3 regions of the Bacillus sp. JK74 genome follow, and region 2 is predicted to be linked to each of the others. Evidence: predicted binding sites of a transcription regulator. Region 2 holds the regulator's gene; each other region holds the start of a gene.
The links. The regulator LexA, encoded in region 2, represses DNA repair genes until DNA is damaged. The targets are predictions, from matches to a motif close to CGAACATATGTTCG.
Positions count from the first base shown of each region.

Region 1: ruvA (Holliday junction branch migration protein RuvA) is a predicted target of LexA. The motif match lies at 1,418-1,431, and genes of this name have one in related genera.
Region 3: ACWJJ5_RS15825 (DNA polymerase IV) is a predicted target of LexA. The motif match lies at 1,219-1,232, and genes of this name have one in related genera.

Region 1 is NZ_JBSJQB010000003.1:297,477-300,736, forward strand. Features, by position in the region: gene ACWJJ5_RS11635 (YhcN/YlaJ family sporulation lipoprotein) at 1-467, shown strand, start outside; gene ACWJJ5_RS11640 (hypothetical protein) at 601-720, shown strand; gene ACWJJ5_RS11645 (intercompartmental signaling factor BofC) at 885-1,361, shown strand; gene ruvA (Holliday junction branch migration protein RuvA) at 1,496-2,101, shown strand; gene ruvB (Holliday junction branch migration DNA helicase RuvB) at 2,112-3,116, shown strand; gene ACWJJ5_RS11660 (DUF2905 domain-containing protein) at 3,109-3,260, shown strand, end outside.
Region 2 is NZ_JBSJQB010000002.1:108,506-111,765, reverse strand. Features, by position in the region: gene ACWJJ5_RS05385 (hypothetical protein) at 94-522, shown strand; gene lexA (transcriptional repressor LexA) at 862-1,482, opposite strand; gene yneA (cell division suppressor protein YneA) at 1,639-1,950, shown strand; gene ACWJJ5_RS05370 (YneB family resolvase-like protein) at 1,966-2,616, shown strand; gene ACWJJ5_RS05365 (DUF896 domain-containing protein) at 2,685-2,918, shown strand; gene tkt (transketolase) at 3,085-3,260, shown strand, end outside.
Region 3 is NZ_JBSJQB010000005.1:228,527-231,786, reverse strand. Features, by position in the region: gene ACWJJ5_RS15825 (DNA polymerase IV) at 1-1,205, opposite strand, end outside; gene ACWJJ5_RS15820 (GNAT family N-acetyltransferase) at 1,421-1,891, shown strand; gene ACWJJ5_RS15815 (antibiotic biosynthesis monooxygenase family protein) at 1,904-2,248, shown strand; gene ACWJJ5_RS15810 (bifunctional GNAT family N-acetyltransferase/GrpB family protein) at 2,245-3,213, shown strand.

The DNA of each region.
Region 1 (3,260 bases), on a different contig from region 2:
CGAATGATAATGATAACGGCAGACGCCAGTACGGAATGGACCATCAAGGACCCGTTTCTGAAATGATGGAAAACCGAAACGGCCGTCATAATACGACAAACGTGTCCGACCAGTATGCGCCTAATGACGGGGTTCCGTTAACGACGGACGGCACATATAACGGCCGAAATGTCAATACGCCGCCGGCAGCAATGTCTTATAATGGGTATGACAACGCCGAAAACATCAGGCTGGCGGCAAAAGTTGCAAACCGCGTGAAAAAAGTAAAAGGCGTACAGGATAGTCAGGTCATCGTGACTGACACGAGAGTCGTCATTGCCGTCAGAACAAATCATCCTTTTACGAAAAATGATGATAAACATGTCAAACATGCGGCCAAAAAATTTGCGGACGGCCGTACAATTCAAGTGTTTACCGACAACGCTACTTTTACAAAGTTGCAAGACATGAACAGAAACAGCCGTTAAACGGGACTGCCGGATGATTTCATCCGGCAGTATTTTTATGGATAAAGCTTCATTATTTCTTTACATATTCTTAAAACGCTCTTTATGTTGCGGTGGTAACATAAAAGTAATAAAACGTAACGGAGGGGCCGGAATGAAAAAAACGGAGCATGACAAAAGCCGCGGAGAAAAAACTGTGTATCTGACCGTAAGGGGATACCGGCTCAAACTGACGCCCGGACAAATGAAACTGATTTCAGCCGGCCGGGCATAATCATCGGGGCAGCCCTCATATAGAGGCTGCTTTTTTTCGGCTGAAACAGACAAATGAAAGAAAACGGTTAAGCACCGGCATCTTTGGTCAAACTAGCATCAAGAGTTTGATTGAATAAAGAGGTGTTATTGGTGAAACGAATTTGCGGTGTTCGTCTATTGTTTATGCTTATCTTATCGGCTGCAGTCCTGATTTGCGGAGGAAAAGGCGCATACGGGGCGGAGGTTGAGCATTACGGGCCGCTTCGGGTGCACGTCCAGCTGGAAAAGGTCTATCTGGACGGTGATGTCGGCATCGAACATACGGATGAAACCGTTTTGGCGATGGAGGATTTTTGGGCCGCATATGCGGGCTGGACGCTCGTTGAGCAGAAAAAAGGCTTCGTCCTTTTCCGTAAGCATGTTGATGACATTTCTCCGCTCAGTAAGGTTAACGGTTATATCGGCGTCACGGACGGAGGCGTCATCTCCACTTTTCACGGCCGTCCCGGATCGCTGGCCGAGCCGATTCAATCTTTCTTCCAGATTGATATAGAAAGGCTGGAAAGCCGATTGCAAAAGCACTTGGAACACGGCATACCGTATAGGACAAAAGCGGAGTTTGAGAGCGTGATCGATCATATTAAGACTTATAGCGGCTGACTTTGACGCAAGACATGTGACACATGTCTTTTTTTTCTGAATGGAAGGTGTCAAAGCGAACATACGTTAACTTTTCTATAAGACTTTGGCTGTTTTTGTGTTACAATGATAAGCAGTCAAAGAGGTGATTAGGTGTGATTGAATTCGTGAAGGGGACGATTGATTATGTATCTCCCCAATACATCGTGATTGAAAACGGCGGAATCGGCTATCAGGTCTTCACTCCGAACCCGTTTATTTATAAGGTAAGCAATCAAGAGACCATTTTTACGTATCATCATATAAAAGAAGACGCCTTTTCTTTGTACGGTTTTTCAACCCGGGAAGAAAAAACGCTTTTCACAAAGCTGCTGAACGTCACCGGCATCGGGCCGAAAGGGGCCCTCGCCATCCTCGGTTCCGGTGACCCCGGAGCCGTCATCGAAGCGATCGAACAGGAAGATGAAGCCTTTTTGGTGAAATTTCCGGGTGTGGGCAAAAAAACGGCGCGGCAGATTATTCTTGATTTGAAAGGCAAACTGGCCGACGTCGTGCCTGAAATGATTGACAACCTGTTCAATCATGAAGCGCGCATTGAAAAACAAGAGGCTGAAACGGCGCTTGACGAGGCGCTTGAAGCGCTTAGGGTTCTCGGCTACGCCGAAAAAGAAATTAAAAAAGTGCTTCCTCACTTAAAAGAGGAAACGGCGCTTTCAACAGATCAATATGTGAAAAAAGCATTGCAAAAATTATTAAAGTAAGGTGATGTTCATGGATGAACGGCTCGTTTCAAGTGAAGCAGACAGCCATGAATCAATAATCGAGCAAAGCCTCAGGCCGCAGAATCTCGCCCAGTATATCGGGCAAAAGAAGGTGAAAGAAAATCTGCGCGTGTTTATCGATGCGGCGAAAATGAGGCAGGAAACGCTGGACCACGTTCTTTTATACGGGCCTCCGGGTCTCGGGAAAACAACGCTTGCGTCTATCGTGGCCAATGAGATGGGGGTGGAGATGCGGACGACGTCAGGTCCCGCCATCGAAAGACCGGGAGATTTGGCAGCCATTTTGACGGCGCTCGAACCAGGGGATGTGCTGTTTATAGACGAAATTCACAGGCTGAACCGCTCGATTGAGGAAGTGCTGTACCCGGCGATGGAGGATTTCTGCCTTGATATCGTCATTGGAAAAGGCCCGTCCGCCCGCTCCGTCCGTCTCGACCTTCCCCCTTTTACGCTTGTAGGAGCGACGACAAGGGTCGGATTATTGACCGCACCGCTCAGAGACCGGTTCGGGGTGCTGTCGCGCCTTGAATACTATACGCAGGAAGAGCTGACAGATATCGTGTCAAGAACGGCTGACGTTTTTGAAGTGGATATCGAAGAAGCTCCGGCTCTGGAGATCGCCAGACGGTCAAGGGGAACGCCGCGGGTTGCAAACCGGCTTCTCAGAAGGGTGAGAGATTTTGCCCAGGTGCTCGGCGACAGCCGCATCACGGAAGAAATCGCTCACGACGCGCTCGAACGTCTTCAAGTCGATGCGCTCGGCCTTGACCATATCGACCATAAGCTGCTGATGGGCATGATCGAAAAATTCAGCGGCGGTCCCGTCGGCCTTGATACGATTTCCGCGACAATCGGCGAAGAACCGCATACAATAGAGGATGTGTACGAACCGTATCTGCTGCAGATCGGATTTCTCCAGAGGACGCCGAGGGGACGGGTCGTGACTCCGGCTGTGTATGAACATTTTCGATTGGAGGCGCCCGCCCGTGACTGACTTTCCGAAGGTTCTCATGGTTCTCGGTGCCGTTTTGCTTATTGCCGGCGCAGTCTGGCACTTTGTCGGAAGGCTGCCCGGAGATATTTTCGTTAAGAAGGGAAATGTTACATTTTTCTTTCCCGTTGTCACTTGTATTGTGAT
Region 2 (3,260 bases):
AAATTTTTAAACTGGTATATAGTGGTTATAAAGTAAAATGTGAATAGACATCACAGGATTCACAAGTTAAAATATGTAAAAAGGGGGATGCAAATGAAAAAATACTGGATATGTATTGCTGTTTTTTTATTATGTTTTAGCGGAATACACTCAGCTAAAGCGGCTACCACTGAATTCGGATCAAAAACAAGCTTCACTTTGGAGGGAAACGCAAAAGAGTTTCATATTGAAAATCCGGGGACTGTAGCTGCCGACGATTATTTTTTAGGCTATAAGTTCACCATAATGAACAACTCTTCGTGCGGTTTAAGCATGAAACTCCAGCGGATGGCGCTGAACGGAAATTTTTATACATTAAGTTCTAAAAACTACAGCGGCAGCTGGCTAAACCTCAGTGCCCAGGATAAAAAATCAATTGATCCGTATCACAAATACAGGATTCTGGTTGAAAGTTCTTCAAACGTCTGTGGTCCCGTCTATATTAAAGGGTTTTACGGTGTAGAATATTATCATTTTGATTGAAAATAGATACTCGCTAAAGGCAGCGGGTTTTTTTATATTTATATTTAACTTATTGCACTATGTACTAAATATTCATACATAAATTTTTGACGTACCCGCCCAAAGAAAAGATAAAAAAACAAATTCATCACGCACAAATATATAAAAAGTTGAAAAATGGATGAAAAGTTTCTTGAGGGAAACATTATTAGTTGACTTCAAAAGTGTGATGTCGGATAATAAGAATGTAAGTTTTTCCTCCTTAGCAGGTTCGTTTCTTAAGCCAGGGCGAATCTGCTTTTTTTATGCAAAAAAACCCCTCTGTAAGGGGTTTTTTACGATAAATGAAGTTTAATAGAATTAATGGACGGCTCTGAATACGCCGATCACTTTCCCCAAAATGCTTACGTTTTGCAGGATAATCGGCTCCATCGTCGGATTTTCCGGCTGCAGCCGCACATAATTGTCTTCTTTATAGAAGCGCTTAACCGTCGCTTCATCATCTTCGGTCATAGCTACGACGATTTCTCCGTTATTGGCCGTGTTCTGCTGTTTGACAATGACGTAATCTTTGTCAAAAATGCCGGCGTCAATCATACTTTCTCCCATGATTTCTAACATAAAGACATGTTCGCCCGGAGGAACCATCCGGTCAGGAAGCGGGAAATACTCGTCGATATTTTCAACAGCCGTAATCGGAATACCCGCCGTCACTTTCCCGATGACCGGAACGTTTACGACCTGGCTTTTCGGAATATGGACTTCTTCTTCATCCAATACCTCAATCGCCCTCGGTTTAGTAGGGTCCCGTCTGATCAGGCCTTTTGTCTCCAGCCGCGCCAAATGGCCGTGCACGGTTGAACTGGAAGCCAGTCCTACTGCTTCTCCTATCTCTCTTACAGAAGGCGGATATCCTTTCGTTTTTACCTCTTCTTTAATAAAACGCAGGATATCAAGCTGCCTTTTTGATAGCTTCGTCATATTTCGCACCTCAAAACGTCGATTTTAAGTAGATTATAGCATGATTTTCCTGACAGTACAAACATAGGTTCGAAAAAAACGATTGACAGAAACATTTGTTCGTATATACTGAAAGATATAAAAAGCGAACAAACATTCTTATCGGAGGTTATTTACATGGCGAAAGAATCTATCATATTTGTCGGGCTGTTTACTGCGATTTTAAGTGCCGCTATTTTACTTGTCTCATGTGCGGGAAATGATCAGTCCCTCAGCCAATATGTTAAAATAAAGGTTCAGGACGGCGATACACTCTGGTCACTTGCGGATCATGTAGCAGAAAAGAAACACATTAATAAAGAAGATTTCATTGAGTGGGTGACGGAGAATAATCATCTCCAAACTGCTGATATAAAGCCCGGAGACGAACTTATTCTTCCGGTTAAGAAGAAGCATCCGGCCGTATATCAGCTGGCCATTGTCAATTAGAGAGGAAAGAGAGAAATGAAGGCGCTCATTTATGCCCGCGTAAGCACAAACAAAGAACAGCAGCAAACGTCATTAAAAAGACAGGAAGAAGAGCTCAGTGAGATCGCTGCTGCAAACGGCATGGAAGTCGTGAAAGTCATTTCTGAGAAAGCCAGCGGTTATGAAATGGACCGCGACGGAGTATTTGAAATGCTTGATGAAATTAAAAAATCACATATTGACGCGATATTGGTGCAGGACGAAACGAGATTGGGAAGAGGAAACGCCAAGATTGCGCTTTTGCATTGTATTTACAGGGAGAACGTAAAAATATATACGACGGCTCATAAAGGTGAACTGGAGCTTTCCGAAGCTGATTCGATGGTACTCGAAATCGTCAGTATTGTTGAGGAATATCAAAGGAAAATTCACAATATGAAAATCCGGCGGGGAATGAAAAGAGCCGTGAAAAACGGCTACAAACCTGAACGGAATCTGAAAAACAGGCATGAAAACAGCGGAAAAGAAAAAAAAGAGGTTCCGGTTTCGGAAATTATCAGGCTGAGAGCCAACAAGCTTACCTTTGCAGAAATCGCAGCGACCCTAAGAGGATTCGGCTATGACGTGTCCAAAGCCACGGTTCACCGGCGGTTTCAGGAATATACCGCAGACACAGAAGGCAGCTGACGCGCATCAGTTGTAAAAAAGACTGCGTTTTAGTAGTATATAATCAACACGCACCAAAGGAGCTTATTATGATTTCTAAAGAAAAAATCGCAAGAATTAACGAATTGGCTCAAAAAGCTAAATCAAACACGATAACGGATGAGGAAAAAGCTGAACAGCAAAAGCTTCGCCAAGAGTATTTGAAAGGATTCCGCTCCTCAATGAAAAATACGTTAAAGAGCGTAAAAGTGATTGATCCGGAAGGCAACGATGTCACCCCTGAAAAATTAAAAAGAGAACAACAGAAAAATAATCTTCACTAAACAGAAAGAATACGGCAATACGTATTCTTTTTTCGTATATACTAATATCAGGATGTGCTTTACGACAATTTTCAACAAGTTTATCTCAAATTTAAGCTGAAAGAGTTGAGAAAAAGTCAGCATCGCTTTATGATGAAAAGGTACAACAATAAGGAAGGGGATTATAATGGATACAATTGAAAAGAAATCAGTTGCCACCATTCGTACACTATCTATAGACGCAATTGAAAAAGCGAATTCCGGACACCCGGGCATGCCGATGGGAGCCGCTCCGATGGCATACACGCTGTGGACGAAATTTATGAATGTAAATCCGCAGAATCCGGGCTGGTTTAACCGCGA
Region 3 (3,260 bases), on a different contig from region 2:
TTTTCAGCCCGGTGAAAGGCTTGGCCGGCCTCTGTCAGCGAAGCGGCATGGAGGAGCGACGCAGGGCCGTACCGCTCATGAATATCATCCAATACTTTGCCGAGACTGATCTTTTTTTCCTGAGCATCAAACAGGCTCAGCTGAACATAATCACAGGGCTCCAGCTGGGAAAGGGAGACGCCGGCGCTGCGGACGGGCTCACCGTTCCAATGCTCTTTGAAGAGCTTGACCGCCGCTTTAAAAATATCCATTCCGAAATTAGTCGGAGAGACCAGCTTTCTCTGTCTGTGAAAACCTGAAGGGAATTCAAAATCAGCGCCTCTGATGCTGACCGAAACCGTATGGCCGATGTATTGTTTGAAACGGGCGCGGCGGGCCACTTCTTCGCTTAACTCCAGCAGCACGACTTTGATATCCTCAAAGCGGCTGTAGTCTCTCGGGAGGGTCATGTTATGGCCGATCGCTTTTTGCCGGCTGTGCGTGTTGACGGTGACCGGAGAGGGATCGATGCCGCGGGCTGTCCGCTGAAGCAATTCGCCGTTAATGCCCCAGCGTTTTTTCAGCAGTTCGGCGGGGTGCACGGCAAGCCCGCCGATTGTGCTGATGCCCATCCGTCTTAAATGATGCTCCATCCGTTTTCCGATGCCGAATAATTTTCCGACCGGCAGCGGCCACAGATCCTCCCTGATATTTGACATATCCAATCTGTAGATGCCGGATGCGTTTTTTTTGGCAAAATGGTCGCAAGCCATTTTCGCGAGCGCCTTATTCGGTCCGATGCCGACACGGGCATAAATTCCGAATTCACGCATAATCGCTTGCTGAATGCTTTCGGCAATTGTAAAAGGATCACCGAACAGCCGCCTGCTTCCGGTCACGTCGAGAAACTGCTCATCGATGGAGTAGGGTTCTACAAGATCGGTATATCGTTCAAACAGTTCGGTAATCACGACGGATACATCAATATACCGCTGCATCCGCGGACGGACAATAACGGCGTCGGGACATTTGGCCTGCGCTTCCCACAGCCGTTCGGCATTTTTTACGCCGTATCGTTTGGCGAGCGGACAAGCCGCAAGCACGACGCCGCTGCGTCTTTCGGGATCTCCCGAGACAATCACGGGCCGGCTTTTGAGATGAGGCGCTTCCGCTTTTTCTACAGACGCATAAAACGATTGCATATCAACAAGAAGAATATCAGCCATAAAAAAACCTCCGGGAACATTTGTTCTGTTTTTCATTGTACCCGAACAATGATCACGTTTATACTGGTAATTCATTCCCCGGTTGGAAGACGTGCTGATTCGTTTGCTTGAAAAGAAATCATTTACAATTGCAAACAACCCACATATAATTTTTTATATTCCAATGAGAAGAGCTGACATTCATTTTGCCGGACGAAAAGGAGAGTCAATCGATAATGGATATTCGAACAATTACCTCTGAAGACTATGAAATGGTTACGTCTGTTTTGAATGAATGGTGGGGCGGCAGGCAGATGAAAGACAAACTGCCGCGCTTGTTTTTTGAACATTTTCAGGACACGAGCTTTATCACGTACGGGCCGGAGGGAATGACCGGTTTTTTAATCGGTTTTCAGTCACAATCAGACCCTGAGACAGCCTACATTCATTTTTCCGGTGTGCATCCGGATTTCAGAAAAATGCAAATTGGAAAACAGCTCTACGATCGATTTATGGAGACGGTGAAAAAAAGGGGCTGCACAAAAGTCAATTGCGTGACGGCGCCTGTCAATAAAGTATCAATCGCTTATCATACAAAATTGGGCTTTGAAGTTGAAAAAGGAACCAAAACCGTAAACGGAATCCCTGTTTTTGCGAATTATGACGGTCCGGGAGAAGACCGGATTCTGTTTGTGAAATATATGTAGAGGGGGATGAATATGGGTTTTTTAGCTGACACGCCCAAACCGCCCTATTATGCGGTCATTTTTTCATCAATAAAGGGAAAATATGATGAGGAATATGAGCATACGGCAGAGCGCATGATGAATTTGGCAGGCGGACAGCCGGGCTTTTTAGGCGCGGAAAGCGTTCGGGAGGAAAACGGCTGCGGCATCACGGTTTCCTACTGGGACAGCCTGGAAGCGATTAAAAGGTGGAAAGACCATACTGACCACCGGGCGGCAAAACAAAAAGGAAAAAGCGCCTGGTATGAAGCGTACGCGGTCCGCATTACGAAGACGGAGTCACAGCGGATGTTTGCGTCAAAAGGGGCGGAAGATTGATTACATTTTTACGGCATACACAAGAACAGACGGCGCGGGAAATTGCGGCGGTTCAACGCTGCTCTTATCAAAAAGAAGCCGAGCTGATCGGCTTTTTCGGCATTCCAGCCCTGCATGAAACACCCGATGACATACAGCGGTCACGGGAGACGTTTGCCGGTTTCAAGGAAAAAGATCGGCTTGCAGGCGTCATTTCGTATGAAAAAAAGGGATATGACCTTGTCATATGCAGGCTGACGGTGCACCCGTCCGGCTTTCGGAAAGGAATCGGACAGGCGCTTATTCAATTTGTGATAGATCAAAACCGGGACGCCCAAAAAATAGAGGCGGCTACCGCCAGTCAAAACGTTCCGGCAGTCTCTCTCTATTTAAAAACCGGGTTCATAGAAGCCGGACAGACAGAGACGCCGGAAGGGCTGACCCTCTCGTTTTTTCATCTTTATCCGAAGAGGAAAGCGGAAGTTGTTCCGTACAAGCCGGAATGGAAAGAGATGTTTGAAAGAGAGAAGGCGGACTTGATCCGAATCTTCGGCCCCGCTCTTCATTCTGTCAGCCATATCGGCAGCACCTCCATCCCGGGAATGGCCGCAAAACCCGTCATTGATATACTGGCGGAGGTCAAAGATATTTTGGACGCTGACCGATTCAGTCCGCAGCTGGAAGCACTCGGCTATGAGGCGAAAGGAGAAAACGGGATAGAGGGCCGGCGTTTCTTTCAAAAAGGCGGCAGCAAGCGCACACACCACATCCACATATACGAAACAGGCCATCCGGATGTGAAGCGTCATCTGCTGTTCCGGGATTACCTCACTGCAAAGCCTGAAAAAGCGGCTCAATACATGGAACTGAAACGGCGGCTCGCAAAGGCATACCCATACGATATGGAAAAGTATAGTGAAGGGAAAAATGACTGGATCAAGGCGGCTGAACAAGAGGCAAAGGACTGGGAGAGCAGGCTGCTGTAAAGAAAGCAGAAACAATGCATACAGCGGCTCCGGTATGCTACAATGGC